Regions from separate parts of the Clostridium sp. genome, predicted to be linked through region 3. Evidence: riboswitches for the same ligand, from Rfam matches in the RefSeq annotation. Region 3 holds a riboswitch; each other region holds the start of a gene.
What was found. A riboswitch is a leader RNA that binds a small molecule or an ion and turns the genes downstream of it on or off. The one in region 3 is predicted to bind S-adenosylmethionine.
Positions count from the first base shown of each region.

Region 1 (11,268 bases), 2.2 Mb from region 3:
CGACCTTACTTTTATTTATAACTTAAAAAATAGAATTCTCATATTTGCATTTATATTTTCGCTTATACTCGCCGAGATATTGGGAACTATAATGGCTCAGATGCTGAGTAAACCAATTGCAAAGATTGTAAGAGCCACAGAAAGTATTTCAAAAGGGCATTTCGATAATTTTGTGGATGAAAACTCAAGTACAGAAGAAATCTATATATTGAACTCCGCCGTTAACAATATGGCAAAAACTTTGAAGTCACATGGGGAATTGAAGAAGAGAATGTCAGATGATATAGCACATGAACTTAGAACTCCTCTGACAACACTCCAAAGTCATATTGAAGCCATGATAGATGGTGTGTGGAAACCTGACATAGAAAGACTTCAAAGCTGTTATGAGGAAGTTGTTAGAATTGCCGGACTTGTAGGGGATCTTGAGATGCTTGGAAAATATGAAAACAGACATAGTAAATTGAGCAGGACAATATATGACATATATGATCAAATAAAAAATATAGTATTTAATTTTCAGGCGGAATTTAAAAATAGAGGCGTGGAAATAAAACTCAATGGGAACAGCCAGGAAATATTTGCTGAAAAGGATAAAATAGGACAGGCAATAGTAAATCTTATATCCAATGCACTTAAATATACACCTAGAGATGGAATGGTATTATTGGATTTGAAAGGGCTGAAAAATGAAATTAAACTGAATATAAAGGATACCGGAATAGGAATTTCTGATGATGACCTCCCATTTATATTTGACAGATTTTATCGTGCCGATAAATCAAGAAACAGGGCAACTGGCGGCAGAGGCATAGGGCTTGCAATAGCAAAAACAATTATAGAATCTCATGGAGGAAGAATAGAGGTAAACAGTGTTCTCAATGAGGGGAGTGAGTTTATAATTTTTCTTCCAAAAAACGTTGATTAAAATGTTGTTAATAAATTATTAATATTTTAAACATGCAATCTACACAATTTGTCTATTGACAAATTTTAAAAATTATAGAATAATGTATCCATAGTAATTTTATTCTTTATAATTTAAAATCAGCTAACTAGAAAACTGGAGGCTGGAATTTTCTTTAATTTCAAATTAGAGAAAATTCCATTTTTTTTATCAAAAATTAAGGGGGAACGGAAGCTATGAAAAGTAAAAAGTTATTGCCGTTTGTTTTGTCTGCAAGTGTTATAGCAGCAGCTTTAGGAAGTGTTTCATATCCATGGAAGGTAAAAGCAGCAGAAGGTTCCGTAACAAGAGCAGGTGGGATCAACAGGTATGAAACGGCAGCAAATGCTGCAAAGTCAAACTGGCCGAATGGAAGTGATTATGCTGTTGTTGTAAATGGTACTAAATATGCGGATGCAGTAAGTGCTTCCACACTGGCAAAGAAACTTGATGCACCAATATTGCTTACAGAAGGTGATGAACTGGATTCAAATGCCAAGGCTGCCTTGAAGACATTAAAAACAAAGAGCGTATATATTGTCGGCGGGGAGGGCGTGATTTCAAAATCAGTTGAAAATTCACTTTCAGGTTATAAAGTCAAGAGACTTCAGGGAAAGGACAGATATGGCACTAATCTTGCAGTAGCAAGGGAGTTGGTTGAAAAAGGAGTCAGCAAGGACAATATACTTGTAGTGGCCGGAGGCAGTTTTTCAGATGCACTGTCGGCAGCACCGGTTGCAGCAGCAAAGGATGAAATATTATTGCTGTCAAGCAATTACAAGGCTTCAATAAAAGACTCCATTGATTTTGCAAAAGGCTCTAATGTCACGGTAATAGGAACTACATACAGCATAAGTGATGATGTGAAAAACGCCTTTTCACCTGCTGCCAAAAGAATAGATGGTGGCGAGGACAGATTTTCAACTAATTTGAAGGTGCTGAATGCCTTCAAAGATGACTTGAATGGCGGCAGACTTTATATATCCTCAGCTTCAAGGAATGCTGCGGACAACCAGTTTGCAGATGCACTTGTTGCATCGGTACTTGCAGGGAAGTACAATTCTCCTCTGTTGTTGGTTGACAGGGAGGGATTAAAAAGTACAAACAATGCTGTTGAGTATATAAAGAACAATGCGGATAAAACTACAGATTTGCAGATAGTAGGAGGTACGGGAGCAGTTCCAGCATCGATTGAGTGCGCGATAAATGATGCAGCATCAGCAGAAAAGTCAGGTAACTCTGATAATTCTAACAATTCAAATGGAAATAATTCTACTGGAGATGATAATGACAGCTCCACATCTCAGACACAGACCTTTACAGGGTATATAACCACGGAAGATGATTTTGCAGCGGAACTTGGAGAGGATACGGCGGACATGGTATATATGAAATTAATGGCGCTGTCGGGACTTGGAATAACCTTCAAGGAAAATGGCAATTGGGTATTCTACTATTTTGATGGTGACATAGCAACAAACAATACAAAGGGAGAAGGAGGAAAATGGACATTTGACGGTACAGGCTCACAGCTGAAGGCATGGAAGCTTGTGGAGAACCAGGTTAAAAACGGGGAAGGTGAAAAACCAGTACCTGTAACGGTAAAAGGAACGCTTGATGGAAGCACGAGAACCAATCCAGGACCTGATGCAGACGGGGAACTCTTCAAGGTTATAAAAGTGAAATCCTTAACTGCAGATTCGGGGAGTTCAGGTACAGAAAACCCACAGCTCAGCGGTATAGCTGTAAGTTCTCCAGCAGACAAACTTGAATATGAAGTAGGGGAGGAACTTGATATAACTGGATTGAAAGTGAAGGGAACATATGAGGATGGAAGTACCAAAGACGAGACAATTACAGAGGCAAATATAACCGGGTTTGACAGTTCGAAAGCAGTGGAGGGACAGGTTCTGACAATTACAGTGGATGGAAAGACAACATCATATAAAGTGAGTATAAAAGATAAAGTTCCGCAGGAGCAGACTTTTACAGGGTATATTATTGACCAGCATTGTTTCAATTCTGATTCAAATCCTGGGAATGATACAAAATCCTGCTTGAAAATGAAAAGCTGTGCAGCAAGCGGATATGGAATAGGAGTTCCTCAAAATGATGGTACCTATAAATTCCACTATTTCGATGGTGAATTTGCTCCAAATGCCACTGGTACGCAAGTAAAGGCATATGAATTAATAGATAAAAGTTCAAAAAATAGCCATATTTCCATTACCGTAACTGGTGAATTGAATGGAGATGTTAAAGTTGTAGACGGTGTAAGTTATCCGGTGATAACTGTATCCTCATTGGCAGAAGGTCCGGAACCAGATCCATCAGAATCAAGTAACCTCAGCAGCATAGCTGTAAGTTCTCCGGCAGATAAGCTTGAATATGAAGTAGGGGAGAAACTTGATATAACTGGATTGAAAGTAAAGGGAACATATGAGGATGGAAGTACCAAAGACGAGACAATTACAGAAGCAAATATAACCGGGTTTGACAGCTCAAAAGAAGTAGAAGGCCAGGTATTGACAATTACGGTTGATGGCAGGACGACATCATATAAAGTGGATATAAAGGATAAAGCACCACAGGTACAGACTTTTACAGGGTATATAACTACGGAGGATGATTATGCGGCAGAACTCAATGAAGATACTGCTTTTATGGTATATATGAAGATGATGGCATTATCTGGTCTTGGCATAACCTATCAGGATGAAGATGGCAAATGGGTTTTCTATTATTTGGATGGTAATATTGCTACAAATAATACTAAAGGAAATGAAGGCAGCTGGATCTTTGACGGCACAGGATCCCAACTGGATGCATGGAATATAGTCGAGGAACAGGTTAAACGCAATAGTGGGGTAGACAAGATGAAACCAGTACCTGTCACAGTAACAGGAATATTAGATGGAAGCACGCAGACCAATCCCGGGCTTGATGCCGACGGCAAATATTTTGAAGTGATAAAGGCACAGTCTATAGCTGCAGATTAAAGTACTTTAATTAATAAATTATTAATATTTTATACATGTAATATCCACAATAATATATTTTTTTAATTGACAATAAGTAAAAATTATATTATTATATAGTTCATAAAAATATATAACTTTATAGCTAACTAGAAAACTAGAGGCTGAAATTTTCTTTGATTTTGAATTAGGGAAAATTTCAGCTTTTTTTATTAAAAATTAAGGGGGAACGGAAGTTATGAAAAGTAAAAAGTTATTGCCGTTTGTTTTGTCTGCAAGTGTTATAGCAGCAGCTTTAGGAAGTGTTTCATATCCATGGGAAGTAAAAGCAGCGGAAGGTTCCGTAACAAGAGCAGGTGGGATCAACAGGTATGAAACGGCAGCAAATGCTGCAAAGTCAAACTGGCCGAATGGAAGTGATTATGCCGTTATTGTAAATGGTACTAAATATGCGGATGCAGTAAGTGCTTCCACACTGGCAAAGAAACTTGATGCACCAATATTGCTTACAGAAGGTGATGAACTGGATTCAAATACCAAGGATGCCTTGAAGACATTAAAAACAAAGAGTGTATATATTGTCGGCGGGGAGGGCGTGGTTTCAAAATCAGTTGAAAATTCACTTTCAGGTTATAAAGTCAAGAGACTTCAGGGAAAGGACAGATATGGCACTAATCTTGCTGTGGCAAAGGAACTGGTTGAAGAGGGAGTAAACAAAGACAATATACTTGTAGTTGCCGGAGGCAGTTTTTCAGATGCACTGTCGGCAGCACCGGTTGCAGCAGCAAAGGATGAAATATTATTGCTGTCAAGCAATTACAAGGCTTCAATAAAAGACTCCATTGATTTTGCAAAAGGCTCTAATGTCACGGTAATAGGAACTACATACAGCATAAGTGATGATGTGAAAAACGCCTTTTCACCTGCTGCCAAAAGAATAGATGGTGGCGAGGACAGATTTTCAACTAATTTGAAGGTGCTGAATGCCTTCAAAGATGACTTGAATGGCGGCAGACTTTATATATCCTCAGCTTCAAGGAATGCTGCGGACAACCAGTTTGCAGATGCACTTGTTGCATCGGTACTTGCAGGGAAGTACAATTCTCCTCTGTTGTTGGTTGACAGGGAGGGATTAAAAAGTACAAACAATGCTGTTGAGTATATAAAGAACAATGCGGATAAAACTACAGATTTGCAAATAGTAGGAGGTACGGGAGCAGTTCCGAAATCGATTGAGAATACAATAAATAACGAAGTGTCAGGAGAAAATCAGACACCGCAGACACAGACTTTTACAGGATATATAACCACGGAAGATGATTTTGCAGCGGAGCTTGGAGAGGATACGGCGGACATGGTATACATGAAAATGATGGCGCTGTCCGGATTGGGAATAACTTATCAAGACAAGGACGGTAAATGGGTATTCTATTACCTGGATGGAGATATTTCTACAGACAATACTGATGGAGCTGACGGCAAGTGGAAATTTAATGGTACGGGCTCTCAGCTGAGTGCATGGAATATAGTTGAAAACCAGATTAAGAGCAATAATGGAGCAGACAAGATGAAACCAGTACCTGTCAAGATAACGGGAATATTAGATGGAAGCACACAGACTAATCCCGGACCTGATGCCGATGGTATAGACTATCCAGTAATAAAAGTACAATCAATAACTGATAACTAAAGAATAATGTAATTAAATACCACCAGGCCCGGCCTGGTGGTTGTGAATTATTTAAAAATAGGAGGGGAGTTTGAATTTGCAGGAATATAAGATCAAAAATATGAATCATAAAATAGGTAATAAACTGGCAATATTAATTGTAATATTAATTTTAATCCTAATCATTTTTTTAGTAACTATATTCAAAATAAATATAGTTGAATTTCTAAAAAATCTGTTCATGCTGAAATATCTGCCAAAGTTGGGGAACAACACAAGCTATATACTGTTGTTTACATTTGGAATATTGACATCTTTTCATTGTATAGGTATGTGTGGTGGAATAAATATGTCACAGACCATCAGCAAGAATGGTACTGCAACTCCAAATTCAGCATTCAGGCCTGCCCTGTTCTATAATATCGGAAGAATAATATCCTACACTATTGTGGGTGGAATTGTTGGAGGACTCGGAGGAATAATTGGATTTTCTGGTATGCTGAGGGGAATCGTTCCTATTGTAGGCGGCATATTCATGGTTATAATGGCAATAAATCTGCTTGGAATCTTTAAAGTTCTGAGAAGAGTAAATATCACAGTGCCATCCTTTTTTGCTAAAAAAATTCGTAGAAATAACAATTACAGTCCTATAATTGTTGGATTGTTAACGGGCTTAATGCCATGTGGACCAATTCAAATAGTCGAATTATATGCTCTTGGAACAAGAAGTGTGATACTTGGTGCCGCTTCCATGTTCTTTTTTTCAATCGGTACAGTGCCCTTGATGTTTATGTTCGGAATTTTAAATACTATTTTAACTAAAAATTTTTCAAAAATAATCTTGAAAGCCAGTGCTGTACTTGTACTATGTCTTGGAATAGCCATGATAGGCAGAGGATTTTCACTGTATGGTGTCTCTGTAGGAATGAAGAACATGCCTTATGGAAATGGGAAGGGATTTTCGGCTATTGAAGGCGGAACCCAAAATGTAAGGACGGAACTTGAAAGTGACAGCTTTACTCCTATTGAAGTGATAAAAGGAATACCTGTGAAATGGAATCTGCATGTTGACGAAAAAAATTTGAACGAATGCAACAAGGCAATTCAGATTCCAGAATACAATGTAAAAAAGAATTTGAAGGTAGGAGACAACATAATCGAATTTACTCCTGATAGAGGTGGAGAATTCGTGTATACCTGCTGGATGGGCATGATAAAGAGCAAAATTACAGTTGTAGACAGCATTGACAAGTTGAATCAGGACAAGACTAAAAATTAAATTTAAATTAAGAAGGAAGGTGAAAACTGTTATAATATTGTGCTATAATATTGTAACAGCAGATATTTATGAAGAGGAAAAATCAAATTGTAGTTGGAATAATTGCAGCAATATGCTTAATTATAGCTGGAAGTGTATGGATTATAGAGGCAAATTCGTCTAAAACTGAAGCTGGAAATAAGGATAAAAGTTCTATGAACAGCAAACAAATGCTGCAGTCACAACATTCAAATCATAATGCAGAGAAAACTCAGGAAAAAACTGTAGCCGTGGATAGAACAAAATCTTCAGCAAAATCAGAACTGGATAAAGAAGGCAAAGTTGAACTTAATAAAAAATCTCAATCCAATACTGTAAATTCACAGCCGGAGGAAAAAACTTCTGATATTTCAGATAACAATAGTAGTAAATCTACAGCCAGGTCTGTTAGTATTACCGGATATATTACTTCAGAAGATGATTTTGCAGCTGGACTTAAAGAAGATACTGCAAATATGGTATATATGAGATTGATGGCTCTGTCCGGACTGGGAATAACCTTTCAGCAAAATGGCAGCTGGGTATTTTACTATTTTGACGGTAATATTGCTTCAGACAATAAAAGTGGTAAAGACGGAAAATGGACTTTTAATGGTAGTGGATCGCAGTTGACTGCATGGAATATTGTCCAGAAACATGTAAAGGAAGGTAAGGGCAAATATCCGGTTCAAGTTACGGTAAAGGGAGTATTAAAAGGAAACACCGGTACTAATCCGGGGCCGGATGCTGATGGCAAAAAGTTCCCTGTAATAACTGTTGAATCCATAAATTAAAATAGGATTTGAATGGAGTCTTGGTTATGAAAGAACAGAAAAGAAGAATACTTGTAGTAGATGACGAGATAAAAATTGTGGAAGTTGTAAAATCATATCTTCAGAGAGATGGATATTCTGTATATTCTGCATACGATGGAAATACCGTTATGGATATGTTTGACAAAGTAAATCCTGATCTCATGATTCTGGATCTTATGCTTCCGGATATTTGTGGAGAAAAACTATGCAGTATTTTAAGAAAGAAGTCCAAGGTGCCTATCATAATGCTTACAGCCAAAACTTCAGAATCTGATATACTCAATGGATTTGACATAGGAGCAGATGACTATGTAATAAAACCTTTCAGTCCAAAACAGCTTGTGGCAAGAGTGAAATCACTTCTAAGAAGAACAGTGGATGATAAAGATATTATGGATTACATAATTTCCATAGATAACGGCAGGTTGACAATAAACAACTCAAGCTATGAAGTTAAAAAATCAGGCAGTATAGTCAATCTTACCCCTGTTGAGTACAATATACTTACAGTTATGGCAGGACATCCTGAAAAAATTTTTACAAGAGAAGAATTGATATCCATTGTACTGGGAAAAAATTTTGACGGATATAACAGGGCTATTGATTCACATATAAAGAACTTGAGACAAAAAATTGAAGATAATTCCAGAAACCCTGTATACATTTTGACTGTAAGAGGAATAGGTTATAAATTTGGTGGAATTGTAGAAAAAAGATATTGACATATTCAATAATATTGAATATACTAATAGAAGTATATAGCTTATCAAGAGAGGCGGAGGGACAGGCCCTTTGATGCCCGGCAACCTGGATTTTATTCAAGGTGCCAATTCCTGCAGGATGAAATATACCTGGAAGATAAGATAATGGAAGAAATAACCTTCCCGTATCTTTTGCAGGGGAAGGTTTTGTTTTTTATTTACAGTTAATTGGTTGACCAGATATACTGGAGACTAAGTAAAGCCGGCGATGTATATTCGTAGTGTTTTACCTAGTCTTTTTTGTCAATTGGATTTTAGTAATTATTGATAAATATAAAAGGGAGGATACAATTTTGAGCATAAATATAAAATCACCGGAAATTAAAATAAGAGAAACAAGACTTGGATCAATTACGGGCTTTTTTGGAAATGCATCCCAACTATGCGAAATGTCAAAGGGGAAAAGGCTTTGTGACAGAAAACATTCTTTCAGTCAATGCCTCGGATGCAGCTCGGGAAACGCACTTTGCCAGCTTGTAATGATACAGGATGCAGTTGTTATAAACCATGCTCCGCTTGGATGCTCGGCAGACTTTTCGGATTTTAATTTTACAAACAGAGTAGGCCAGAGAAAAAGAAATTTCAAACTTAGAAATGCCAGACTGCTGAGTACAAATCTTGAAGAAAAGGACACTATTTATGGAGGGGGAGAAAAATTAAAGACTACAATAGAAGAAGCTTTTAACAGATTCAATCCCAAGGCAATTTTTATAACTGCGTCCTGTGCATCTGGTATTATAGGAGATGATATAGAAACAATAGCTGAAGATGCAGAAAAAAAATTCAAAATACCTGTAGTGTATATTCCCTGCGAAGGGTTCAAGTCAAAGATGTGGACAACAGGCTTTGATGCTGCATATCATGGAATAATAAGAAAAATAGTCAAACCTCCTGTTAAAAAGCAAAAAGATCTAATAAATGTAATTAACTTCTGGGGAAGTGATATTTTTACAGATTTGTTTGGAAAAATAGGATTGAGGCCAAATTATATAGTTCCTTTCTCAACTATAGAGCAGCTTCAAAAAATGTCAGAGGCTGCAGCTACAGTTCAAATATGTCCTACACTTGGAACGTATCTTGCAGCAGCACTTGAGCAGGAATATGGAGTACAGGAGGTAAAGGCACCTCCTGCTTACGGAATAAAGGGAACGGATGAATGGTTTAGAGAACTTGGGAGAATTACAGGAAAAGAAGCCGAGGTAGAGGAATTGATAAAATCTGAAAAGGAAAAAATATATCCTGAACTTGAAAAGCTGAGGAGCAGGTTAAAGGGTAAAAGGGCTTACATTACAGCTGGTGCGGCACATGGTCACAGTTTGATGGCTCTTCTTGAAGACCTTGGAATGAAAATTGTGGGAGCATCCATATTTCACCATGATCCATGCTATGATAACGGGGCGGAAGCAGCTAAGAGCCTTGATCATGCAATAAATACCTACGGTGATATAGAGAATTTCAGTGTATGTGACAAGCAGGCATATGAACTGGTTAATTCGCTTAATAGATTGAAGCCTGATATATTTGTTGCACGACATGGCGGAATGTCAATTTGGGGAGCCAAGCTTGGAATACCAACCTTTTTAATGGGGGATGAGCAGTTTGGACTTGGATATCAGGGATTGATAAATTACGGTAAGAAGGTTCTGGATGTACTTGAAACTCCTGAATTTGTAAAAAATATTGCAGCCCATGCAAAATTTCCGTATACTGACTGGTGGTTCAAACAGAGGCCGGATACTTTTCTGAAGGAGGGAAAATAGCATGCCTAAAATAGTTCAGGAACCAAGACATTATTGTACCCTCGGAGCCCAGCAGTCTGTAATTGCAATAAAAGGGGCAATGCCCATACTTCATTCAGGACCTGGATGTGGTGTGAAGTTATTTAGGGGACTCAGTACGGATTCCGGATATCAGGGTACAGGATATTCAGGCGGCGGAGTAATTCCATGTACAAACGCAACGGAGAGAGAAGTTGTATTTGGTGGAATAAAGAGGCTGCGTGAAGTCATTGACGGAACATTAAAAGTATTAAAAGGAGATCTGTTTGTAGTACTGACAGGCTGCACATCCGATATAGTCGGAGATGATGTAGGCTCGTTGGTGGATGAATATAAAAAAAAGGGCATACCGATAGTTTTTGCTGAAACAGGCGGCTTCAAGGGAAGTAATTTTAAGGGACATGAAGTAGTATTGAAGGCAATAATAGATCAATTTGTCGGGGATAAAAAGCCTGAAGTTAGAAAGGGACTTGTAAATGTGTTTTCATCAATACCTTTTCAGGATACTTTTTGGGGGGGAAACCTTGGCAGCATAAAACATCTGCTTGAAAAAATAGGGCTGGAAGTAAATATACTTTTCGGACCTGAATCAGGTGGAGTGGATGAATGGAAAACAATACCGGATGCAGAATTCAATATAGTGCTTTCTCCCTGGGTCGGAGTTGAAACTGCGGAGCTTTTGAAGGCAAAATATGGGACACCGTATCTGCACTATGCCATCCCTCCTATAGGGGCAAGGGAAACAAGCAGTTTTCTAAGGTCGGTTGCTGATTTTGCAGGACTTGACAAAGAAAGTGTAGAAAAGGTAATAAAAACCGAGGAAGATATTTTTTATTATTACCTGGAAAGATCCGCCGACTTTTTTCTGGAATTCAGATACAGCATACCGGATAGATTCTTTAATATAACGGATTCATTCTATGCTTTGGGAATAAGCCAGTTTCTGTTGAATGAACTTGGCATTGTTCCCGGAGAGCAGTATATTACAGATGATACTCCAATTAAATATCAGGATTATATAAGG
Region 1 covers NZ_JAKVOI010000001.1:1,081,380-1,092,647, forward strand. Annotated here, with positions in the region: gene LKE46_RS05430 (sensor histidine kinase) at 1-928, shown strand, start outside; gene LKE46_RS05435 (cell wall-binding repeat-containing protein) at 1,144-3,945, shown strand; gene LKE46_RS05440 (cell wall-binding repeat-containing protein) at 4,163-5,614, shown strand; gene LKE46_RS05445 (sulfite exporter TauE/SafE family protein) at 5,685-6,872, shown strand; gene LKE46_RS05450 (hypothetical protein) at 6,941-7,684, shown strand; gene LKE46_RS05455 (response regulator transcription factor) at 7,711-8,427, shown strand; SAM riboswitch class I at 8,466-8,570, shown strand; gene LKE46_RS05460 (nitrogenase component 1) at 8,760-10,226, shown strand; gene LKE46_RS05465 (nitrogenase component 1) at 10,228-11,268, shown strand, end outside.
Region 1: it holds a riboswitch for S-adenosylmethionine, as region 3 does, so the genes downstream of both, LKE46_RS05460 (nitrogenase component 1) here and thiS (sulfur carrier protein ThiS) in region 3, are expected to answer to the same signal.

Region 2 (11,268 bases), 820 kb from region 3:
ATGGAGCTTCTTGCCTACCTGCCCTACTCTGTCTATAAGATTGCTTTCCACAAAACTATGAATATCCTCATAGTCACCCTCTATTTTAAGTTTATCATCTTCAATATCTGAAAGTATGGATTTTAATCCCTTCAATATCAGGTCCCTGTCCTCTTCAGACAATATACCGCATCTGGCAAGCATCTTTACATGGGCCATGCTTCCGGTTATATCCTCTTTATAGAGTGTCCTGTCAAAACTTAGAGAACTATTGAAATCCTCCATGAGCTTGCTTTCAGATTTTTTGAATCTTCCTCCCCATAACTTCATAAAAATTTCCTTTCCTATTTCTGATTATTCTGATCCGATATGGCCTTTATCTTGCTTGGAAGGCTGAATATCTTGATGAATCCTTCTGCATCCTTGTGACTGTACAGCTCACTTGCACCAAATGAGGATATGTCTTCATCATAGAGTGCATTTTCAGCATCTATTCCGGCATTTATTATATTGCCCTTGTATATCCTGAGCTTAACCGTACCTGTAACATTTTTCTGGGTAACTTCCACAAAAGCATCAAGTGCTTCCCTGAGCGGTGTAAACCAGAGTCCGTCATATACCAGTTCGCCATATTTCTGTGATACAAGCTGTTTGTAATGATAGGTACTCTTGTCTACTGTAAGTCTTTCAAGGCATCTATGTGCTGCATAAAGTACAGTCCCACCAGGAGTTTCATAGACTCCCCTTGACTTCATCCCAACCAGTCTGTTTTCAACTATATCAATTACTCCTACTCCATTTCTGCCGCCTATTTTATTCAATTCGGTCAGAAGTTCCACAGGTGAGAGTTCCTTGCCATTTACTTTTTTAGGCACACCCTGCTGAAAATATATTTCTACATATTCAGGATTGTCCTCTGCCTGTTCCACAGGAGTCGTCATGGAATACATATCCCTTTTGTGTTCATTTATCGGATTTTCAAGATCTCCGCCTTCATGGCTTATATGCCATAGGTTTTTATCCTCCGAATATATTTTTTTCTTGGTTGCAGCAACTTCCACACCTTTTGAATGGGCATAATCTATGGCATCCTCCCTTGATTTTATATTCCAGATTCTCCATGGTGCAATTATCTTTATGGAAGGATCAAAAGAAGCTATTCCAACTTCAAAGCGCACCTGGTCATTTCCTTTTCCCGTACATCCATGTGCTATATACTTTGCTCCTTCCTTATGGGCAATCTCCACCAATTTTTTGGACATCAGCGGTCTTGCAAGAGAAGTTCCAAGCATATACTCATCTTCATACAGCAAATGTGCCTTAACAGCCTTGAAAAGATAGTCTTGTACAAACTCCTCTGTAAGATTTTCCACATATATCTTTGAAGCTCCAGTTTTCAACGCTTTTTTCTTTACTTTGTCGTAGTCATCTCCCTGACCTACATCTATGCAAACTGCTATTACATCCAGATCATAATTCTCCTTGAGCCATGGAATTATAATCGAGGTATCCAATCCGCCCGAATATGCTAATACTACTTTGTCTTTCATAAAATGACCCCCATCACATTTAAGTATTATCTTAATATTATATTATAATTATACATATAATATTATAAATATGCAACATTTTTATTTTATTCAACTATATATTCACTCATTTTTATGCATAATTATAAACCGATGGATAATTTACCCACCGATTTATAATCTACATTTTTCTATATCTTTCCATGCTCTCCTTAAACAGTTCAGATGTGGACGGCGGAGTATAGACAATAGCATTTGCACCCGCCATTATAGTTTTCTCTATTGATTTTTCATCCTTGCCGCCTGTAGCCATTATAGGGAACTCAGGAAATTGTCTCCTTATACTCCCAACAAGTTCAGGTGTACTGCTACCTGCAGATACATTTAAAATTGAAACACCCGCATCTATTCTCTTCTGTATGTCGTCCCTTTCGGAAACTACTGTTACAACAATTGGTATATCAATGGAATCGCTCATGGCTTTTATTATTTCATCTGACGTAGGACTATTTACAACAACTCCCATTGCTCCCGTGAATTCTGCATTCAATGCCAGATTTATAACTCTTTTCCCCGTAGTAAGTCCGCCTCCTACGCCGCAAAAAACAGGTACATCTGAAGCTGCTACAAGGGCTTCAGATATGACGGACTGAGGCGTGAATGGATATACAGCGAAAACTGCATCTGCATTTATATTTTTTATAACTGCCACATCTGTCGTAAAGGCAAAAGATTTCAATCTCTTGCCAAATACCTTTATTCCTGATGTCTGCCTTATTACATCAGGTAGATTTATCATATGACCTCTGAGTGTCCCATTTATATGTGGAACATATTTGCCTGTTTTCTTATTAATTTTTTCCATGATATTTTCTCCTAAAATGAATTAGAGTATTTATAAACATATTTTATATCATTTTTCTCAGATATTCCATATAAATTTTTTTATTTAACAAATTCCAGTTCATTTTGTGAAAAGATCTTTTCAGCTATTTTAACCGTGTCTCTGGCGTCCCGCGCATAAAAGTCAGCTCCTATCATATCTGCATATTCCTGATTCAATACTGCTCCACCAACTATGACCTTGCAGCACAGATTACTTTTTCTAAGAGCTTCTATCGTCTTTTTCATGTTTATAACCGTGGTAGTCATAAGTGCACTCAATCCAACAACCCTTATATTGTTTTGCTTTACACAATCAACTACTCTCTCAATGTCCACATCTTTCCCAAGATCTATTACGTTGAACCCATAGTTCTCCAGAAGCACCTTCACTATGTTTTTACCTATGTCGTGTATATCTCCCTTGACTGTTGCCAGGACTATTCTCCCCTTATCCACATTGCTCTGTCCGCTTTCAACCATACTCTTCTTTATGACTTCGAAAGACTTCTTTACAGTCTCTGCAGACTGCATGAGCTGCGGCAGAAAAATTTCCTTTGCTTCATACTTTGCCCCCACTTCATCCAGTGCCGGAATAACATATAAGTTTACTATATCCAGAGGCTTTTTCAACTTTAAAAGCTGACTTGTAGCCAGAATCGCTTCGTCCTCCATGCCGTCTATAATTATCTGCTTTAGAGTCTTTTTGTCTATTTTATCTTTCTGGTGTTTTCCATCCTTGCTTTTATCTACAACGTTGTTTTTTTTATTTTGATTTGACTCCTTCGGCATATCCTTGTACTTTTCTATAAAATTCTTACTGTCCACATCCCTGTATGAAAGTACTTCAAATGCAGCTATAGTATCCTTCATTCCTTCATCTCCGGGATTCATTATCGGCAGATCCAAACCGGCTTCCAGTGCCATAAGCAAAAATGTCCTGTTTAAAAGTTTTCTATTTGGAAGTCCATAAGATACATTGCTTACCCCGAGTGTTGTCTTTACACCAAGTTTTTCCTTCACCATTCTTATCGCCCTTACCGTCTCCATGACTTCCTTCTGCTGGGCAGAGGCAGTAAGGGAGAGGCAGTCAACTATTATATCCTTACGTGAAATTCCAAACTCTTCAGCTCTCTTTACTATCTTTTCCGCAATTGCAAACCTTTCTTCCGCCGTATTTGCTATTCCTGCCTCGTCGATAGTGAGAGCTATAATACAGCCTCCATATTTTTTTACTATGGGGAAAACCTCTTCCATGGTTTTTTCCTTGCCATTTACAGAATTTATGAGAGGTTTGCCCCTGTATAATCTCACTCCGGCCTCAAGGGCGTCGGGATTTGGACTGTCTATGCTTACCGGGAGGTATGAAACCTGCTGTATTGCCTTTACAGCCTTTTTCATCATTTCAACTTCATCTATTTCAGGAAGTCCTACATTCAGTTCAAGTATGTCTGCGCCTTCTTCTTTCTGATACAGGGCCTCTCTCTGGATATATCCTATCTTCTTCTCCCTAAGTTCCTGTTTATATGCGGCTTTTCCAGTAGGATTTATTCTTTCACCTATTATTCTTGTTCTACCACCTATTATTACAGTTTGATTGCCTGAAGTCACTGCAGTAAATTCTTTTTTCTCCGGACATAAAGGCTTGAGTCCGCTTACCAGTTCTATAGTGGCCTTGATGAATTCAGGGTCCGTGCCGCAGCATCCTCCTAGTATTCTTACTCCTTTTTCTGCCATGATCTTCATTTGTTCTGAAAACTCAGCTGCTTTTACATCATAATAGGTTTCTTTCCCATCATATTTTGGCAGACCGGCATTTGGCTGAACCATGACAGGAGTAGACGAGTACCTTAAAATTTCATCCACTATGGGCTGAAGATCCTTTGGTCCAAGCGAACAATTGACTCCAAGTGCATCAACCCCAAGACCTTCCAGAACAAAAACCATGGTTCTGGGATCTGTCCCCATCAGAGTTCTGGCGTTTTCCTGAAAAGTCATAGTGCAAAAAACCGGAAGGGAACTGTTTTCCTTTGCTGCAAGTATGGCAGCCTTGGTCTCATATATATCCATCATTGTCTCAATCAGTATTATATCGGCTCCTTCCCTTTCACCTATGACTACCTGTTTTTTAAAAAGTTTATAGGCAGTTTCAAAAGTGAGGTTCCCAGTAGGCTCCATGACCTGGCCTATAGGGCCCATGTCAAGTGCCACGAATTTATCCTTTCTTCCCCTGACAGCAGCTTTTGCAACTCTAACCCCGGCCTCTATCACTTCATCTGAAGAATATTCAGAATCACTGTATTTCAATTCATTTGCCCCAAAAGTATTTGTTATTATAATATCTGCACCAGAATCAAGGTAGACTTCATGTATTTTCTTGATTGTATTTCCATTTGTTATGTTCAATATTTCAGGAAGATCGCCGGCTTTAAGTCCACTTTTCTGAAGCATTGTCCCCATAGCACCGTCAAAAAATATAAATTTATCCTCGAATCTTTTAAACAAATCGTTAAAATCCATATAGCCACCCCTTTTTATCAATTATACAAATTATCTACTATGTAGTTCACAGCAGTCAAGTCATTCATGGTATACAAGTGAATACCCTTTATTCCATTTTTCACCAAATCGCGTGTTTGATTCAAGCTGTATTCTACTCCCGCTTTAAAGAAGTCTTCTTCATTTTCCCCATATTTATCTATTATGGCCAAAAGTTCTTTAGGCAAACTTGCGCCGCCAAGCAGACTCATGCTCTTAACCTGTCTTGCCTTAACAACCGGCATTATACCTGCCAGCAGAGGTATATCCAGCCCAATCTTGCCCAGTTTTTCCCTGAACGTGTAGAAATAGTCATTGCTGAAGAAAAACTGGGTGATAAGAAAATCCGCCCCGCAGTCCACCTTCTCCTTCAGATGAAAAATATCTTCATCCAGATTACTTGATTCCGCATGTCCTTCGGGATATGCTGCAACTGCAATACACATATCTCTCTTTCTTGAAATATATTTTACAAGTTCCTTTGCATATCTGTATTTATTATTTATTTGTGAATTGGAATTCCTGACAATATCTCCTCTGAGTGCAAGTATATTATTTATTCCGCCATCAGCAAGCTCCGATATGTATTTCTCTATTTCTTCCTCTGTAGAATTTATGCAGGTGAGATGTGACAGCACCTCTATATTGTATTTGTTCTTTATATAAAGTGCAGTCTCCATGGATCCATTTTTACTTCTTCCTGCAGCTCCATAAGTTACACTTATAAAATCCGGATTCATTTTGCTCAAATTATTGATCCTGTTTTCAAAGCTCGGGAAATTACTTTTATTCTTAAATGGTATAACTTCAAAGGAAAGTATAAATTCCTTGTCATTGAATATATCTATTATGCTCATAAATTCTCTCCTCATAAAAATTTAGTTCAAAAAAGGCCGCTTTTTATTAAGAAAAGCAGCCTAAGTTTGTATCGATACATTACAGCATTCTTTTCTTATCTTCCAGAATTTTCATGATTCTGTAGGAATTAACACCTTGCATGACGCACATGCTGGTTGTCGGGTTTCTCAGGGCCAGTCCCTCCACCACTCTTGATAAGAACCTCAGTATATTATTGTTAAAGTACATTTTATTTAATGCTAATACTTTTCAGCATGCTTGTCAATACAAAAATTCTAATTTTTGATCTTCTTGACAGAATTAAGTTTTTAGTATATCATATTCATTAAACCAATTAAAAATCTTATCGAGAGTGGCTAAGGGATAGGCCCAATGATGCCCGACAACCAGCATTTTTCATTTGAATGCATGGTGTTAATTCCTACAGATTTTTTCTGAAAGATAAGAAAAATAGTTCGATATTACAGGCCATTTTTCTTAGTAGAAAAATGGCCTTTTTAGTCCATAATCAATATTTGTAAAGGATGAGTTCTATGCCAATAAATATACCTAATGGTCTTCCAGCTTGCAAGATATTGAAAGCTGAAAATATATTTGTAATGAACGAAAAACGTGCAGTCAAGCAGGATATACGTCCTCTCAATATAGTAATATTGAATCTGATGCCCGTCAAGACTGTCACTGAAACACAACTGCTCAGACTTCTTGGCAATTCCCCGCTTCAAGTGGACATAACCCTTGTATACCCAAAATCCCATAAGTCAAAAAATACTTCCGAAGAATATCTTTTCAAGTATTACGAGACATTTGACGAAATACGTCACAGAAAATTTGACGGGATGATAATAACGGGAGCACCTGTAGAAAAGTTGGAATTTGAAGATGTAGATTACTGGGATGAACTCACTGAAATAATGGACTGGTCCCTGAAAAACGTCTATTCAACCTTCCACATATGCTGGGGGGCTCAGGCCGGTCTTTACTATCATTTTGGTATTCCAAAATATCCATTGGACAAAAAGTTGTTTGGAGTGTTTCCACATACCATCACCAGGAAGAATGTAAAACTATTAAGGGGTTTTGATGATCTGTTTTATGCCCCTCATTCGAGGCATACAACTATAAAAAGAGAGGATATTCAAAGTGTTCCTGAACTTGAAATACTCTCAGAATCAGAAGAAGCAGGAATCTATATAGCAGCTACAAAGGGCGGCCGCGATATCTTTGTCATGGGACATTCCGAATATGATACCCTGACATTGAAGCAGGAATATGAAAGGGACAAGGCAAGCAACCTTCCTATAGAAATTCCAAAAAATTATTTTCCTGATGATGATACAAAAAAAGCTCCACTGTCCATGTGGAAAGGACATGCCAATTTACTATTTTTAAATTGGCTCAACTATTACGTATATCAGGAAACACCATATGACTTGAACAAGCTCTAATTCTGGTGTAAAAAACTGCAGAACTACCTGCTGTATGGTAGTTCTGCATTCGTCACCTTTATTTAATTGAAATCCAATTTTGAAATTATTGCATCTGTAAATTCATCGGTAGTAGAATTTCCGCCAAGATCACAGGTCAGGTACTTTCCATCTTTAAGCACGGCCTCAACTGCATTCTCTATCCTATCCGCCGGGATGTTTTCTCCAAGATATCTAAGCATCATGATTGATGAAAGTATTATAGCCGTAGGATTGGCTTTATTTTTACCTGCAATATCAGGTGCAGATCCATGTGCAGCTTCAAATACTGCTGTATCCTCACCTACATTTGCTCCAGGAACCAGTCCTAGTCCGCCTATGAGTCCCGATGCCATATCGGATAAGATATCACCATATAAATTCGGCATTACAAGAACATCATAATTTTCAGGATTAAGTACAAGTTTCATGCTCATTGCATCTACTATCACACTTTCAAATTCAATGCCTTCATACTCTTTGGCCACTTCCTGTGCAGTTTTAAGAAACAGGCCATCCGAAAGTTTCATTATATTTGCCTTATGAACAGCAGTAACCTTTTTCCTTCCATTTTTAACTGCATAATCAAATGCGGCTTTTACTATCTTTCTACTTGCATTTTTTGATATTATCTTTATACTCTCGGCTATCTCATCACTTACCATATGCTCGATGCCGGCATATAAATCCTCTGTATTCTCTCTAAAAATAACAAGATCTACATTTTCATATCTGGATTTTACACCAGCATAGGTTTTTATAGGTCTTATATTTGCATACAGGTTTAACTGCTTCCTGAGGGTTACATTTACACTTCTGAAGCCTTTCCCAACAGGTGTGGTAACCGGCCCCTTAAGGGCTACTCCGTTTTTTCTTATGCTATTTATTATATGATCCGGTATTGGCGTACCGTACTTTTCAATTACGGCAGCTCCAGCTTCAAAGATCTCCCAGTCAATATCAGCTCCGCTCTTATCTATGACCCTTTTGGCTGCCATACAAACTTCAGGCCCTATTCCATCCCCCTTAATAAGGGTAACTTTTTGTCTCATTCCAATGCCTCCAAACAATTCATTTTAGTCAACATGCTCTCTCTTCCCTTTTTTCAAGTACCTCAGGCATCAACTTTTTCACAAGAAGCTCCATTTCACTGTTTCTTATTATATTGGTTCTTCCCATTTTATACTGATCATCTACCCACCTCTTTATTTCTACAACTCTAGGGTCTTTTTTTTCTACCTTGTCTTCATCCTTCAATTTATAGTAGGTATTAATCCATGCTGCTATACCGGCAAGTCCTGAATACTGATTTATTTCAATTACAACCGGCCTTGCGAGTATCTTGTCTGTGTCAAATGCATTGTAAATCTCCTTGTCCTTGAGCATCCCGTCTGCATGTATACCGGCTTTTGTAACATTGAACTGGCTTCCTACAAAAGGTGTCTTTGGTGGAATATCATATCCAAGTTGATTTTTAAAATAATTTGCTATTTCCGTTATAACTTCAAGCTTCATGCTCCTTGTATTCCCTTTGATTTGCGCATATTGGAATATCATGGCTTCGAGAGGACAGTTTCCAGTTCTTTCACCAATTCCAAACAGAGTGCTGTTTATGGATGCCACTCCATAAAGCCATGCAGTAGTTGAATTGTCTACAGCCGCATAAAAGTCATTGTGCCCGTGCCATTCCATGCACTCCTCCGGAATACCACATATTGTCCTAAGTCCATGCACAAGTCCCTGTACGCTTCTAGGAACTTCTGTTTGTCCATATGAAACTCCAACTCCAAGGGTATCACATAATCTTATTTTTATGGGGATACCAGATTCATGCGACATATCCATTAATTTATTTACAAGCGGAACTACAAATCCATAAAAATCCGCCCTTGTTATATCCTCCAGGTGGCACCTTGGCCTGATTCCATTGTTCAACGCTTCTTCCACAACAGAAAGATACATATCTACAGTTTCTTCCCTTGTCTTTCTCAATTTTTTAAATATATGATAATCAGAGCATGACATAAGCATTCCTGTTTCTTTTATACCCATATCCCTTACAAGCTTGAAATCTTCCTTGTTGGCTCTTATCCATGAAGTTATTTCAGGAAACTCATATCCTCTTTCCATACAGACTTCCGCAGCTTTCCTGTCCTTTTCACTGTACAGAAAAAACTCACTCTGCCTTATTATTCCTGAATTATTGTCCAATTCATGGAGATAATCGTATATATTGACTATTTCCTCCAAAGTAAATGGCTCCATGGATTGCTGCCCATCTCTGAAAGTCGTATCTGTAATCCAGATGTTCTCAGGTATATTCATAGGAAGCTGTATACCATTGAAAACTATCTTAGGAATTTCATCATATGGAAATATATCTTTATATAAATTAGGTTCTTTTATATTTTCCAACTTATAATCATACATTAAAAACCATCTCCCTTTCATATTGGCCCTATAGAAAATAAGCTAATTCTGAATTAAATTGCAATAGATATTTCAATTTATAAATCTCATGCTTTTTTTCAGCTATGTACAAATATATTGCGTCCACTCCAGTTAACCCTTGTAAAATTCAGCATATACAAGGGTCACTTGTGAGAATTAATGATTATATTGTATCATTTTTAATAGTTATAAGCAAATAAAATTTTCTTATTTATGATTTTTTCTTATTTAAACTTTCATTTAGTTTATTTAAAGGATTACATCAGGAGATATTGGACTTTTCCATACAATTATTTTATAGCATTGACATTCATATATGATATAATGGGATAGTCGATAAAAATGATTACAGGAGGCATCATTATCATGTTAAGAAGCATTTTACTTTATTTTCTTCTTGTATTGTATATGCTATATTCCCTATTCAAAAAAATGAAACTGGAAAGACTTAAAAAAACTGGGAGAGAGGAAGAAATTCAATTATATATATATAAATGTGTAAAAGACTGGGCTGACTTTATTATAAAAGCCATGGGCATAAAAGTTAATATAAATGGAATTGAAAAAATTCCCGGTCAGTCCTGTCTATTTGTGTCGAATCATCAGGGATTCCTTGATATTCCAATAATAATTGCATCTGTAAACAGGTCAGTTGGGTTTATTGCAAAAAAAGAAATAAAAAAGGTTGGAATAATAAGTTACTGGATGGAACAAATCAAATGCGTATTTATGGATAGAAACAATATACGGGAATCAATAAAATCCATAAATGAAGGCATCAATATTTTAAAAAACGGCCACAGTATGATCATATTTCCAGAAGGCACAAGAAGCCGTGGTTCAAAGATGGGAGAATTCAAGAAAGGCAGCTTTAAACTTGCATTGAAATCAATGGTTCCAATTGTCCCAATAGCCATAAACGGCAGTTATAAATTAAGAGAAGGCAATCCACATGAAAATTTAAGACCGGGAACTGTAGACTTTACTATATGTGATCCAATTTATACAGAAAACTTGTCAAAAGAACAGAGGGATAATCTTGCTGGAACCATAAAAGAAAAAATATCAGAGGCCCTGAACAATTAACAAATATATACAGGTGGTGATATATCAGTTGAAACATATGAAAAAATATTATATCTTATTCTCGTTTATATTGACATTCTTACTATGTTTGTCAGGATGTACGATTACAGATTCTGAAAACACATCCTATAACGGACTTAGAGTAAGCTACATAGATGTAGGTCAGGGCGACAGTGAACTGATACAGGTAAACGGTAAAAATCTTCTGATAGATGCAGGCCCAAACAGCAGCAGAAGTAAATTCATGTCATATTTGGACAGACAGGATATAAAAAAGCTTGACTATGTAATAGCAACCCATCCTGATGAAGACCATATAGGAGGGATGAGTGATGTAATAAAAAAATATGACGTTGATACATTTATAGCACCTAAAAAAATCTCAAACACAAAGACATTTGAAAATATGGTACAGGCATTGAGAAACAAGGACATTAAAATAACTTTGCCAAAACCCGGTTCAAAATTGGAAATGGGGG
Region 2 covers NZ_JAKVOI010000001.1:2,447,467-2,458,734, forward strand. Annotated here, with positions in the region: gene argH (argininosuccinate lyase) at 1-309, opposite strand, end outside; gene LKE46_RS12000 (argininosuccinate synthase) at 324-1,529, opposite strand; gene LKE46_RS12005 (hydrolase) at 1,690-2,373, opposite strand; gene LKE46_RS12010 (homocysteine S-methyltransferase family protein) at 2,454-4,910, opposite strand; gene metF (methylenetetrahydrofolate reductase [NAD(P)H]) at 4,928-5,785, opposite strand; SAM riboswitch class I at 5,878-5,987, opposite strand; SAM riboswitch class I at 6,127-6,234, shown strand; gene metA (homoserine O-acetyltransferase MetA) at 6,320-7,234, shown strand; gene LKE46_RS12025 (isocitrate dehydrogenase (NAD(+))) at 7,297-8,304, opposite strand; gene LKE46_RS12030 (2-isopropylmalate synthase) at 8,333-9,682, opposite strand; gene LKE46_RS12035 (lysophospholipid acyltransferase family protein) at 10,070-10,789, shown strand; gene LKE46_RS12040 (ComEC/Rec2 family competence protein) at 10,818-11,268, shown strand, end outside.
Region 2: it holds a riboswitch for S-adenosylmethionine, as region 3 does, so the genes downstream of both, metF (methylenetetrahydrofolate reductase [NAD(P)H]) here and thiS (sulfur carrier protein ThiS) in region 3, are expected to answer to the same signal.

Region 3 (11,268 bases):
AAAACCAAAGAGCAGGTTTGCAGCAGAATTTATTGGTGAAATAAATCTTATAGATGGAAAAATAATTGAAACAGAAGGGAAATTGGCAACTGTAGAAATATTCAATAAAAAAATTGTGAAGGCGGAAATGGAGGAACCAGATCAGTACCTACAGGGCAAGGCAGTTTCCATAGCATTAAGACCAGAAAACATAGTTGTCAGTAAAGGTGAAGCAAAATATGATAATAACATCAGTGTTGTTGTCAAAGAAGTCATTTTTGTTGGAGATTCATTAAAAGTAAAAGTAGTTAACAAGAAGGAGCAGGAGATGATAGTAAAAGTAGATGTAGAGGATTCTATAAAGAATTTATTGACTGAAGGTCAGGAAATAATATTGAATTGGGAGACAGACAAATGCTCCTTGATAGGAAATTAATATATAAAATCTGTGTGAATCGGATGAGGAGGAATAAATTATGAAGAAAAAATTACTATCTTTAATAGGAATAATGTTAATATTGTTTAGTTTTTCAGGATGTGGGAATTCTTCAAAGACTTCAGGAAATGATGATAAACAGCTTGTTGTTGTTGATTGGGGAGGGGCATATTCTGACGCCAGGAAAAAGGCAAATTATGAGCCGTTTGAGAAAAAATATGGAGTTAAAATAGTTGTAGTAAATCCTACCGACTACGGTAAACTGAAAGCTATGGTTCAATCGGGAAATGTTGAATGGGATGTAGTAAATGTAGATTCTGATTTTTCATTAAGAGGTGGAAAACAGGGACTGCTTGAAAAATTGGATTATAACTTAATAAAGACAGATGGAATTGATAAAAAATTTATAAATCCATATGGTGTAGGATCAGATACCTTCAGTGTTGCTATTTGTTACGGTACAAATACTTTTTCAAAGGATAATCATCCTAAGAATTGGGCTGAATTTTGGGATACAGCCAAATATCCTGGAGCACGTACTATGTGGAAGTATCCTCTGGGAACATTGGAAAGTGCGCTTTTGGCAGATGGAGTTAAGCCTGAAGATTTATATCCTTTGGATGTAGACAGGGCTTTTAAGAGCCTTGACAAGATAAAGAAGAATGTTAAACTCTGGTGGACTAGCGGGGCACAGACACCTCAGGCTCTTTCAAGTGGAGATGTTACTTTGGCAGCATCATGGAATAGTAGGATTGCAGAAGCCAAAAGAGAAGGAGCACCGGTAGACTTAGAATATAATCAAGCCTTAATAGGCGGAGATTCATGGGTAATACCAAAAGGAGCAAAACATAAGGATCTTGCCATGAAGTTTATTGCATATGTAACTACTCCAGAGCAGCAGGCAGCATTTTCGAAATTAATCGATGATGGACCAGCAAGTTCAAAAGCAGTTGATTTATTGCCGGAAGATAGAAAAAAGGCACTTGGTAAAACTGACGAAGATGCTAAAAAACAGATAATTGTAGATGTCAACTGGTGGGCTGACAATTATGAAGCTGTGGATAAGAGGTTTCAAGAATGGTTGATTCAGTAAAATGTATCAGTACTTTGAGATTATATAATCTCAAAGTACTGAGTATAGAAACAATCAACCGATGAATGGAGGGATAAAATTGATGGATGAAAATTTAAAAGGACAAAAATATGGATTAGAAAATAATTTTTTGTGGTCCAGATTCAGGAATTTACTGAATCCAAAATGGACGTTGATCTGGATTCCAGGATTGTTTGTACTGCTGTTTACGTTTATTCCTATATTGAAATTATTCAAATTGAGTTTTGTAGATCAGGATGGGTTTACATTAAAGTACCTATCTATGGTTTTTACACAGAAAATATATTTTCAGGTTATATTGCTTACGTTGAAAACTGGATTTTTAATAACAATAATATCCATTTTACTGGCATATCCTGTAGCTTATTTTATTGTGAAGACAAAATCTTCCAGAGCAAAAAGATTGGTTCTTCTTATAATTATGATACCATTTTGGATTAGCTTGCTGGTTCGTACTTTTTCATGGATAATAATTCTTCAGGATCAGGGCATATTGAATTCCTTTCTTATTCATATCGGATTGATAGACAAGCCAATGCATCTGCTGTACAATACTATATCTGTAACAATTGGTATGGTTCATGTTTTATTTCCATTTATGGTCTTGAATATTTATTCTTCCATGGAGAATATAGACATGCAATTGGTTCAGGTAGCAGAAGTCATGGGAGCAAAGCCGATTAGAGCTTTTTGGCAAATATTTTTTCCGCTGTCAGTTCCAGGGATATTGTCGGGCTCGATACTTGTATTTGTTCTATCATTAGGGTACTTTATAACCCCTTCATTATTGGGTGGATCAAAAAACATGCTGATTTCGACACTTATACAAAATAATATAAGTGCTACGTTGAACTGGCCTCTGGCATCTTCACTTGCACTGGTATTGTTTATAATCACCATGGCACTATTGTCCGTACTTGGGTTGCTGATGAAAAAATATCATATGATTGGAGATGAGTAGTAATGTGGTTGCCTATAGTTGTAATTGTCGTATTGTTCTTTCTTATAGCACCTGTATTTGTACTTATACCATTATCATTTACTTCTTTGACTTATTTTAAGTTTCCACCTCCAGGTTTTTCAACACAATGGTATAGAGCATTTTTCGACAACAGTCAATGGATGGAATGCTTTGGAAGAAGCATCGAAATATCCATACTGACGGTAATACTTTCGCTTGTTATAGGTACTATGGCTGCAGCGGCAGTTACTAGAATAGAATTTAAATATAAAGAAATTTTTATGGCATTTATGGTCATGCCTATGGTTATTCCTGTAATTATAATAAGCATAGCATTGTATAATGCTTTTTCTCCCCTAAGATTGACTGATACTATACAGGGTATAGTGCTTGCGCATACACTACTTTCCATACCAATGGTATTTGTAACTGTGATGACAGGTCTCAAAGGGGTTGATAGAAATATAGAACTGGCTGCCATGGGTTTGGGTTCCAGGTATATTGGCGTATTTTTTCATATAACACTGCCTCAAATAAAGGCCAGTATGCTGTCTGCGGCAATATTTGCCTTCAGTACCTCAATAGATGAAGTAACTGTAACTATGTTTATAGCCGGTGCAAATACCAAGACTCTTCCTGTTGCAATGTGGGAGAGCATGAGAAACAATATAGCTCCGGATATAGCTGCAGTATCAACAATATTGATAGGTATAACATTGTTGATGCTTGGTATACAGGGAATCATGAAGAGCAGAGTTGCCAAAATAAAACAGAATTAAATTCAACTTTTAAAACTGATGCATGGGCATCAGTTTTTTCATGCAGCCACAATTTTCTATCATGTTGTGTTAAAATTTTAATATAGTAGGATTATATATGAGGGTGTGTATGAATTATGATAGTTAATTGTGGAAATGTAAACACGTTGCCTTATGCTGATAAGTTGAAACTTGTAGCCGGTAAAAACGGATTGGATAGAGTAATAAAGTGGGTTCACTACCTTGAAAATCCAGATTACATTATGTGGTTGAAAGGTGGAGAATTAGTCTTAATAACAGGTATACTTATACAAGACAAGCCTAATGAACTTGTAAAGATTGTAAATGATTTAAATAGTAAAAATGTAGCTGGTCTTGTTATAAATGTAGGTCCATATATTGACAGAACTCCGAAGGAAGTAATAGATGCTGCAAACTCCTTTGATTTTCCAATATTTGAACTGCCTTTTAATATAAGGTTTATTGATATAAGTCAAAGTATATGCAAGGCTATTTTTATGAGCAGAATTGAGCAGGAATCCATGAACAATTTTATGAAAAAGATAATTTATGGTGATGTAGACTTCAACAGTCAGGAGATTGTAAACAGAGCGGTTTTTTATGGATATAGCCCCCGATCGGCTTATTGTACATTTGTCATATTGATAAATAATTTTACTGATTTTATTATAAAAAGTGGAACCTGGGATGAAGAAATTGCATATAGATTTGTACAGCAAGTTAATCAAATAATAGCTGATGTCATGGATATATATGATAAAAATACAATCCGGATAGTTGAAAATAATTCTATAATAGTAATGTTTGCTGTTGATAATATTAAGAAGGACAAGATTAATTCCATTGCATATGAATTAATCAAGAGAATATCTTACAAAATAAAAGATATTGATATAAACATTGGTATAAGCAATTTGTGGATTAATTTAAAAAATCTTAGAAACAGTGTGGATAATGCACAGAAAGCTTTAAAGATTTTAAGAATAGTTAAAAACAAAGATGGAATACTTAACTACAATAATATAGGAATATACAGATTGTTGTTTGAAATAGAAAAGAAGAATGAAATGAAAATATTTTATAAGGAGACACTTGGAAAATTAATTGATTATGATATGAAAAATTCTACAAGATTGGTTGAAACTCTTAAGACATATATAGACAATAACTGTAACTTATTAAATACTGCTAATTGCCTTTTTATACATAAAAATACATTAAAGTACAGAATCAAAAGAATAGAGGAAATTTCTGGATGCAATCTTAAAAGTATAGACGATTTATTAAATTTTGATATGGCTTTTAAAATAAACGATTTTATAACATGTATCTAAAAGAACAAATAGAATACTTTATAATTGTCTCCTAGGTATATATTAATATCAATGACAATGTGTTAAATTATATATGAAGTAATTAATAAATTAATAAATTATAACACTGTTAAGAAACAATTTATTAATTATAAAATTATAAGGTATGATATTTGGAGGGATTAGAAATGATTGAGGAAAGTAATGCAAAAATCGTAACGGAGATTCCAGGTCCTAAATCGAAGAAATTAATAAAAAAGAGGGAAAAATATGTAGCTAAAGGGGTTAGTTGTTCTGCACCCATATTTGTAGATGAAGCAAAAGGAGCGCTTATAAAAGATATAGACGGAAATGTGTTTGTTGATTTTGCAGGAGCTATAGGAGTGCAGAATATTGGACATAGGGACGATGGAGTAGTTGAAGCTGTAAAAGCACAGCTTGACAAATATATTCACCCATGTTTTCATTCAAATATGTACGAGCCATATATTGCACTTTCAGAAAAGCTTGTAGAAATTACTCCAGGCAATTATCCGAAAAAGGCAATGCTTTCAAATAGTGGTGCCGAGGCCGTAGAAAATGCTATTAAAATAGCAAGGGCATACACAAAAAAAACCGGTATTATTTCACTTAACGGATCTTTTCATGGCAGGACTAATCTCACAATGTCCATAACAAGTAAATATAAGCCATATAAAAATGGGTTCGGGCCTTTTTCAACAGAAACTTATAAGACTGAAGCTGCGTACTGCTATAGATGTCCACTTGGATGTAAATATCCTGAATGTGGTATAGCTTGTGCAGAAAAATTGAGGACCATGTTAAAAACTGTTGTATCAAAAGATATGATAGCTTGTCTTATAGCAGAACCCGTACAAGGAGAAGGGGGTTTTTTAGTACCGCCGAAAGAATATTTCCAGAAGCTTCAAGAGATATGCAATGAAAATGATATAGTGTTTATAATTGATGAGGTACAGGCTGGGTTTGCAAGAACGGGTAAATTGTTTGCACATGAGCATTTTGATGTTGAGGCTGATATAATAACTATGTCCAAATCCATAGCAAATGGAATTCCGCTGAGCGCAGTTGTAGGAAAAGCTGAAATTATGGATGCTGCATGTGTTGGAGGAATTGGAGGAACATACGGAGGCAGTCCGCTGGGATGTGTTGCGGCACTCAAAGTTATAGAAAAAATAAAAAAAGATAGCCTTTGTGACAGGGCCAATGAAGTTGGTAAATATATATTAGATAAACTTAATGAAATGAAAAAAGAGTATGGTGTAATAGGAGACGTAAGAGGTCTTGGAGCCATGATTGGTCTGGAATTTGTAAAGGATAGGAGCACAAAGGAACCTTATGGAGAAATTGTAAAGAATATCGTAGATTATTGCTTTAAACATGGAGTTATATTTTTAAATGCCGGATTGTTCGGCAATGTAATCAGATTTCTTCCACCGCTTGTGATAACACATGATCAACTTGAATATGGACTCAAGGTGCTTGAAGATGCAATTGGCAAATTCAGTATACAAGAACAAGTAAAATATAAAAGTATTGTTTAGTAGTTTTGCCTTGTAAAATTTTAGATAAAAAAGAAGTACATTTAATCTAATAGGTGTACTTCTTTTTATACTATAAATAATCAAGGCTTATTTTGGCAAATGAGAAGTATCATTTATGGTATATATCATTGGACTTAAATTATCATCAAAAATTATTTTGGACACAGAGGTATTTAAAAGTACAATTTTATGGTACATTGAAAGTTCCCAGTCAAATAATGCCACTAATCCGGCTTTTATTATTCCGCCGTGGGCTACTACTGCGATCTTTTTATGGCTATTTTTGTTCACAATATCCATTAAAACACCTCTGGCTCTTTTGCAGGCATTTTTCAGACTTAAGTCTCCACCGCATAATGGTGCTTCTTCGGTATCGGTTTTCCACCTTATGTATTCTTTTTCGTAATTAGTAAGAATTTCTCTGGAAGTTAGTCCTTCCCATTTGCCATAATTGATTTCGCGTAAGTTATTTGCTATCATAGGCTGTTTACCAGTATTTTCTGAAATTATTTCAGCAGTTTTTCTGGCACGTTTTAATGGACTTGAATAAATATAATCAAAATTTCCATTTAGATGCCTGGCAAGATATTCAGCTTGAGTTATTCCATCCGGTGCAAGCTCTATATCTGAGCATCCCTGAAATTTACCAAGTGTATTCCATTCTGTTTGACCGTGTCTTATCAATAATAATTCAGTTTGCATTGCTACATCTCCCACGTATTTTATGATTAAATACTAGAATATTTTATACTGCAAGTCAATAAAAATAAACATATAATTCGAATGCTTGATCATTTTGTTGACAAAATCAATTTTAATATGTTAATATTTAAATTAATTGAATATTTGATTCTTATCAAGAGAGGCAGAGGGACTGGCCCTATGATGCCCGGCAACCTGAACATGGTTTTCAACGGTGCCAATTCCAGCAGGTACATACCTGAAAGATGAGAAAGTGTATAAAAAAACTTTCTTGTAATTTTAAGCAGGAGGTTTTTTATTTTATAATCAGATTAGTTCTTTTTAGGTGTGAAATGATAATTTGTAAGTTGTAGTATATTATTAAATTTAGCTTAATTGACTTTTCACCATAAAAGTTAAAAGATTATAAAAGATTGGAATTAAAAATCATCCTGCAGAAAAATATTTAGATAATTATATTTTAGGAGGACGTTATGAATATAAAGGTAAATGGAGAAGACAAGAATATAAAGGATGGAGTAACAGTAACTGAAATTTTGAAAATTGAAAATGTTGAAATGCCTGATATGGTTTCAGTACAATTGAATGATGAATTTGTAGATAGAGATAAATTTTCCGATACTGTATTAAAAGAAAATGATAAGATAGATTTCTTGTATTTCATGGGAGGTGGAGCTCTTGGATTTTAATGAAGAGCAAATCGAAAGATATTCAAGACATATAATATTGTCTGAAGTTGGAGTAGAAGGACAGGAAAAGCTCCTCAATTCAAAAGTACTCATCATAGGTACAGGCGGACTTGGAGCACCTGCGGCAATGTATCTTGCTGCTGCAGGTATAGGAACTATTGGACTTGTAGATGGAGATGTAGTTGATTTGTCCAATCTTCAAAGACAGATAATACATCAGACGAAAGATGTAGGGAAACCTAAAGTGCAATCCGGGAAGGAAACCATAAACGAGTTAAATCATGATGTAAATGTAATAACCTATGATGAACTTGTAGATTCACACAATATTTTGGATATAATAGAGGATCAGAACTATGATTTTATAATAGACGGTACAGATAATTTTCCAGCCAAATTTTTGATAAATGATGCCTGCGTACTTTCCAAGAAGCCATTTTCGCATGGCGGCATAATAAGATTTCAGGGACAACTAACTACCTACATACCTGACAATGGGACTCCTTGCTACAGATGTATTTTTCAATCACCACCTCCAGCTGGTGTAGTACCTACATGCAGGGAGGCAGGAGTACTTGGTGTTATGGGTGGAGTGATAGGATCGCTTCAGGCAACCGAAGCTCTTAAATATATCCTTGGACTTGGAGGTAATCTTGCTGGATATCTTCTAACGTACAATGCACTGACAATGCAGTTCAGAAAAATAAAAGTCGGTAAAAATAAAAAATGTGGAATATGTGGCGAGCATCCTACTATAAAAAATCTTATAGACTATGAGCAGGCTGCTTGTGATCTAAAAACCGGAAGTTTAAAAGGGTGATAAATTATGATTTATATAGATAGATTGGAGTATGAAAAAATTATAGAGCAGGCAAGAAGAGAATTACCGGATGAATGCTGTGGTTATCTTGCTGGAAATAAGTCCGGAGCAGATATATTTATAAAAGAGGTATATGCTCTGACCAATATAGACCACAGTAATGAACACTTTTCAATGGATCCAAAAGAACAGTTCAATGTTATAAAGTCCATTAGAAAAAAAGGATTGGAGGTGATAGGAAACTACCATTCCCATCCTGAATCTCCATCCAGGCCTTCTGAAGAGGATAAAAGGCTTGCATTTGACCCTAATATACTCTATGGGATTTTATCACTGCAAAAGCAGGAGCCTGTATTTAACTTATTTAAGATAAGTAAAGATAAAATTGTTGAAAAACTTGCGTACAAGGTCAGTTAATTATTAATATAAATTTTGGGAGGTGTATTTTATATGATAGATATAAGTCAGGATAATTATAAGGCAATAGAAAGTATAAAAGACAAGTCTGAGCAATATGAAAGAAAAGATATAGATCCAGTCAGGTTCAAGGCATTCAGAGTGTCGATGGGAGTATATGAACAGAGAAAAAAGGAAACTTACATGGTAAGAACTAGAATACCAGGTGGGGTTATAAGCCTAAAGCAATTTCAATGTCTAAGTGAACTTGCCAAAAAATATGCAGGAGGAAAGTTGAAATTTACATCGAGGCAGGATATTCAGTTCCATAGTGTTGACCTGAAAGATGCATATCCGATAATGAAATCTCTCATAGATGCAGGTATAATAACAAAAGGTACAGGAGGAAATACTGTAAGAAATATCGAGTGTTCACCGTTGTCGGGAGTTTCACTTGATGATGTGTTTGATGTAACGCCATATATGAAGGCTGCTACCAACTATCTGATAAAGGATCCTACTACCATGAATATGCCGAGAAAGTACAAGATAGCCTTTTCCAATAGTCCGGCTGATACAGGCAATGCAACAATATCGGATCTTGGATTTATTGCCAGGATTGTAGACGGAAAAAGAGGATTTGAGTTGTATGGAGGCGGCGGATTCGGCGGAAGCCCGAGGGTATCACTCAAGCTTAGAGATTTTGTGAATGCAGAAGATATTCTCTACTATATTCAGGCAATGAAGAATTTATTTGAGGCAGAAGGGGACCGAACCAACAAGAATAAGGCTAGAATAAGATTCATAGTAATGAGACTTGGTGAGAAGAAATTTATAGAAAGATTCGATGAAGAAGTAGACAAATTGAAATCGACAGGTGGCCTGGATGTTCATGTAGATGAAGATGAATTCATATTGAATCATACATCACAGGTTGTGGAGGATGTCAAAATATCTGGAGAACTTGGCAATATACTGTTTCCTCAGAAACAGGCTGGATATTACTCGGTTTATGTACATCCACAGAGCGGGAACCTGAATGCCGGCAATTTGGATGAGGTTCTGGATTTTGTCAAAAACCTGGACTATGAAATATCAATCAGGGTAACAAACACGCAGGGATTTTTTATAAGAGATTTAAAAGAACAGGATGCACAAAAACTTATTCCTGTGATAGATAAATTTACTTCAAGATATAACATGGATAATTCACTGACCTGTGTTGGTGCATCTACCTGTCAGCTTGGACTTTGTCTTTCCCAGAATTTATTGAAGGGAATCAAGGAAAGATTTAAAGAAGCACCATCAGATATAAAAGCTGCGCTTCCAAGGATGTACATATCAGGATGTCCAAATTCATGTGCACAGCATGAAAAAGGGGCAATAGGACTTCATGGAAGAGCCAAGAGAACAAAAGAAGGACTTATACCAATGTATTCAGTATCACTTGGAGGAAAGGTTGGATCAAATTCAGCCAGAATGGGTGAAGACTATGGAGATATTCCGGCCAAAAAAATTCCGGATTTCCTCTATGAACTTGCAGGTTTAAAGGTGAACTCTGGATATGAGGATTTTTATAAGTTTTTAAACGGCAAAGCATCAGATATAAAGGAACTTATAGGCAAATATACTAATATAGATGAGTTTATCAACGAAATTGACATCTATTTTGACTTTGGTTCTTGTGAGAGATTTTCCTTAAAAGGACGTGGTCCGGGAGAATGCAGCAGCGGTGTCATGGATGTTATAAGACTTGATCTTTCCAATGCAGGAGATTATCTTGAAAAATACAGAAAAACGAACAAGAACTTGGATTTGTACTCTTCAGCGGTATCTTCAGCACGAACTCTTCTGGTTTTAAGAGGTGTAGATACTAACAAGGACAGAGAAATATTTGAGCAGTTCATAAAGAATTTTGTAGATGAAGGATACTTGAAAGCTTCCATAAAGGAATTGTTCCAGAGTCTTATAGATTACAAGATGGGTGACCTGGACAATTTACACGATAAACTGCCGGAGGTGGAATATCTGTATAATAAAGTCAAGGCAATGTATGAGTCCTTAAATGGCAAATTGGATATAACTCTTCCCAAAGAAGAGAGTGTTCAGCTGAAGGATGAAAACAAAAATGATGGTGAAAAAGGTTATAAGATAATTGATTTCAGGGGAGTAAAATGTCCTATAAATTTTGTAAAGGTAAAAATTGAACTTTCCAAAATCAAGTCAGGAGAAACAAGAGGATTTTACCTTGATGACGGGGAACCGATAAGCAATGTTCCTCAAAGTGTAAAGAAAGAAGGACATAAGATAATTTCGATAGATACAAATTATGATGGATACAATTTACTCGTTGTAGAAAAGAAGTAGTAGGGGGTAATTATGAAGTTTAATACCAAACTCATACATGGAAATTTAAATATAGATGGAACGGGAGCCACCAACGTTCCTGTATATCTTTCAAATGCCTATGCCCACAGTAGTGCGGAAGAGCTTGAAAATATATTTAGTGGCAGAAAT
Region 3 covers NZ_JAKVOI010000001.1:3,268,506-3,279,773, forward strand. Annotated here, with positions in the region: gene LKE46_RS16285 (ABC transporter ATP-binding protein) at 1-415, shown strand, start outside; gene LKE46_RS16290 (ABC transporter substrate-binding protein) at 456-1,508, shown strand; gene LKE46_RS16295 (ABC transporter permease) at 1,591-2,490, shown strand; gene LKE46_RS16300 (ABC transporter permease) at 2,493-3,269, shown strand; gene LKE46_RS16305 (PucR family transcriptional regulator) at 3,386-4,603, shown strand; gene gabT (4-aminobutyrate--2-oxoglutarate transaminase) at 4,771-6,144, shown strand; gene LKE46_RS16315 (histidine phosphatase family protein) at 6,232-6,846, opposite strand; SAM riboswitch class I at 6,995-7,098, shown strand; gene thiS (sulfur carrier protein ThiS) at 7,320-7,535, shown strand; gene LKE46_RS16325 (HesA/MoeB/ThiF family protein) at 7,525-8,355, shown strand; gene LKE46_RS16330 (M67 family metallopeptidase) at 8,362-8,772, shown strand; gene LKE46_RS16335 (sulfurtransferase TusA family protein) at 8,806-11,118, shown strand; gene LKE46_RS16340 (O-acetylhomoserine aminocarboxypropyltransferase/cysteine synthase family protein) at 11,131-11,268, shown strand, end outside.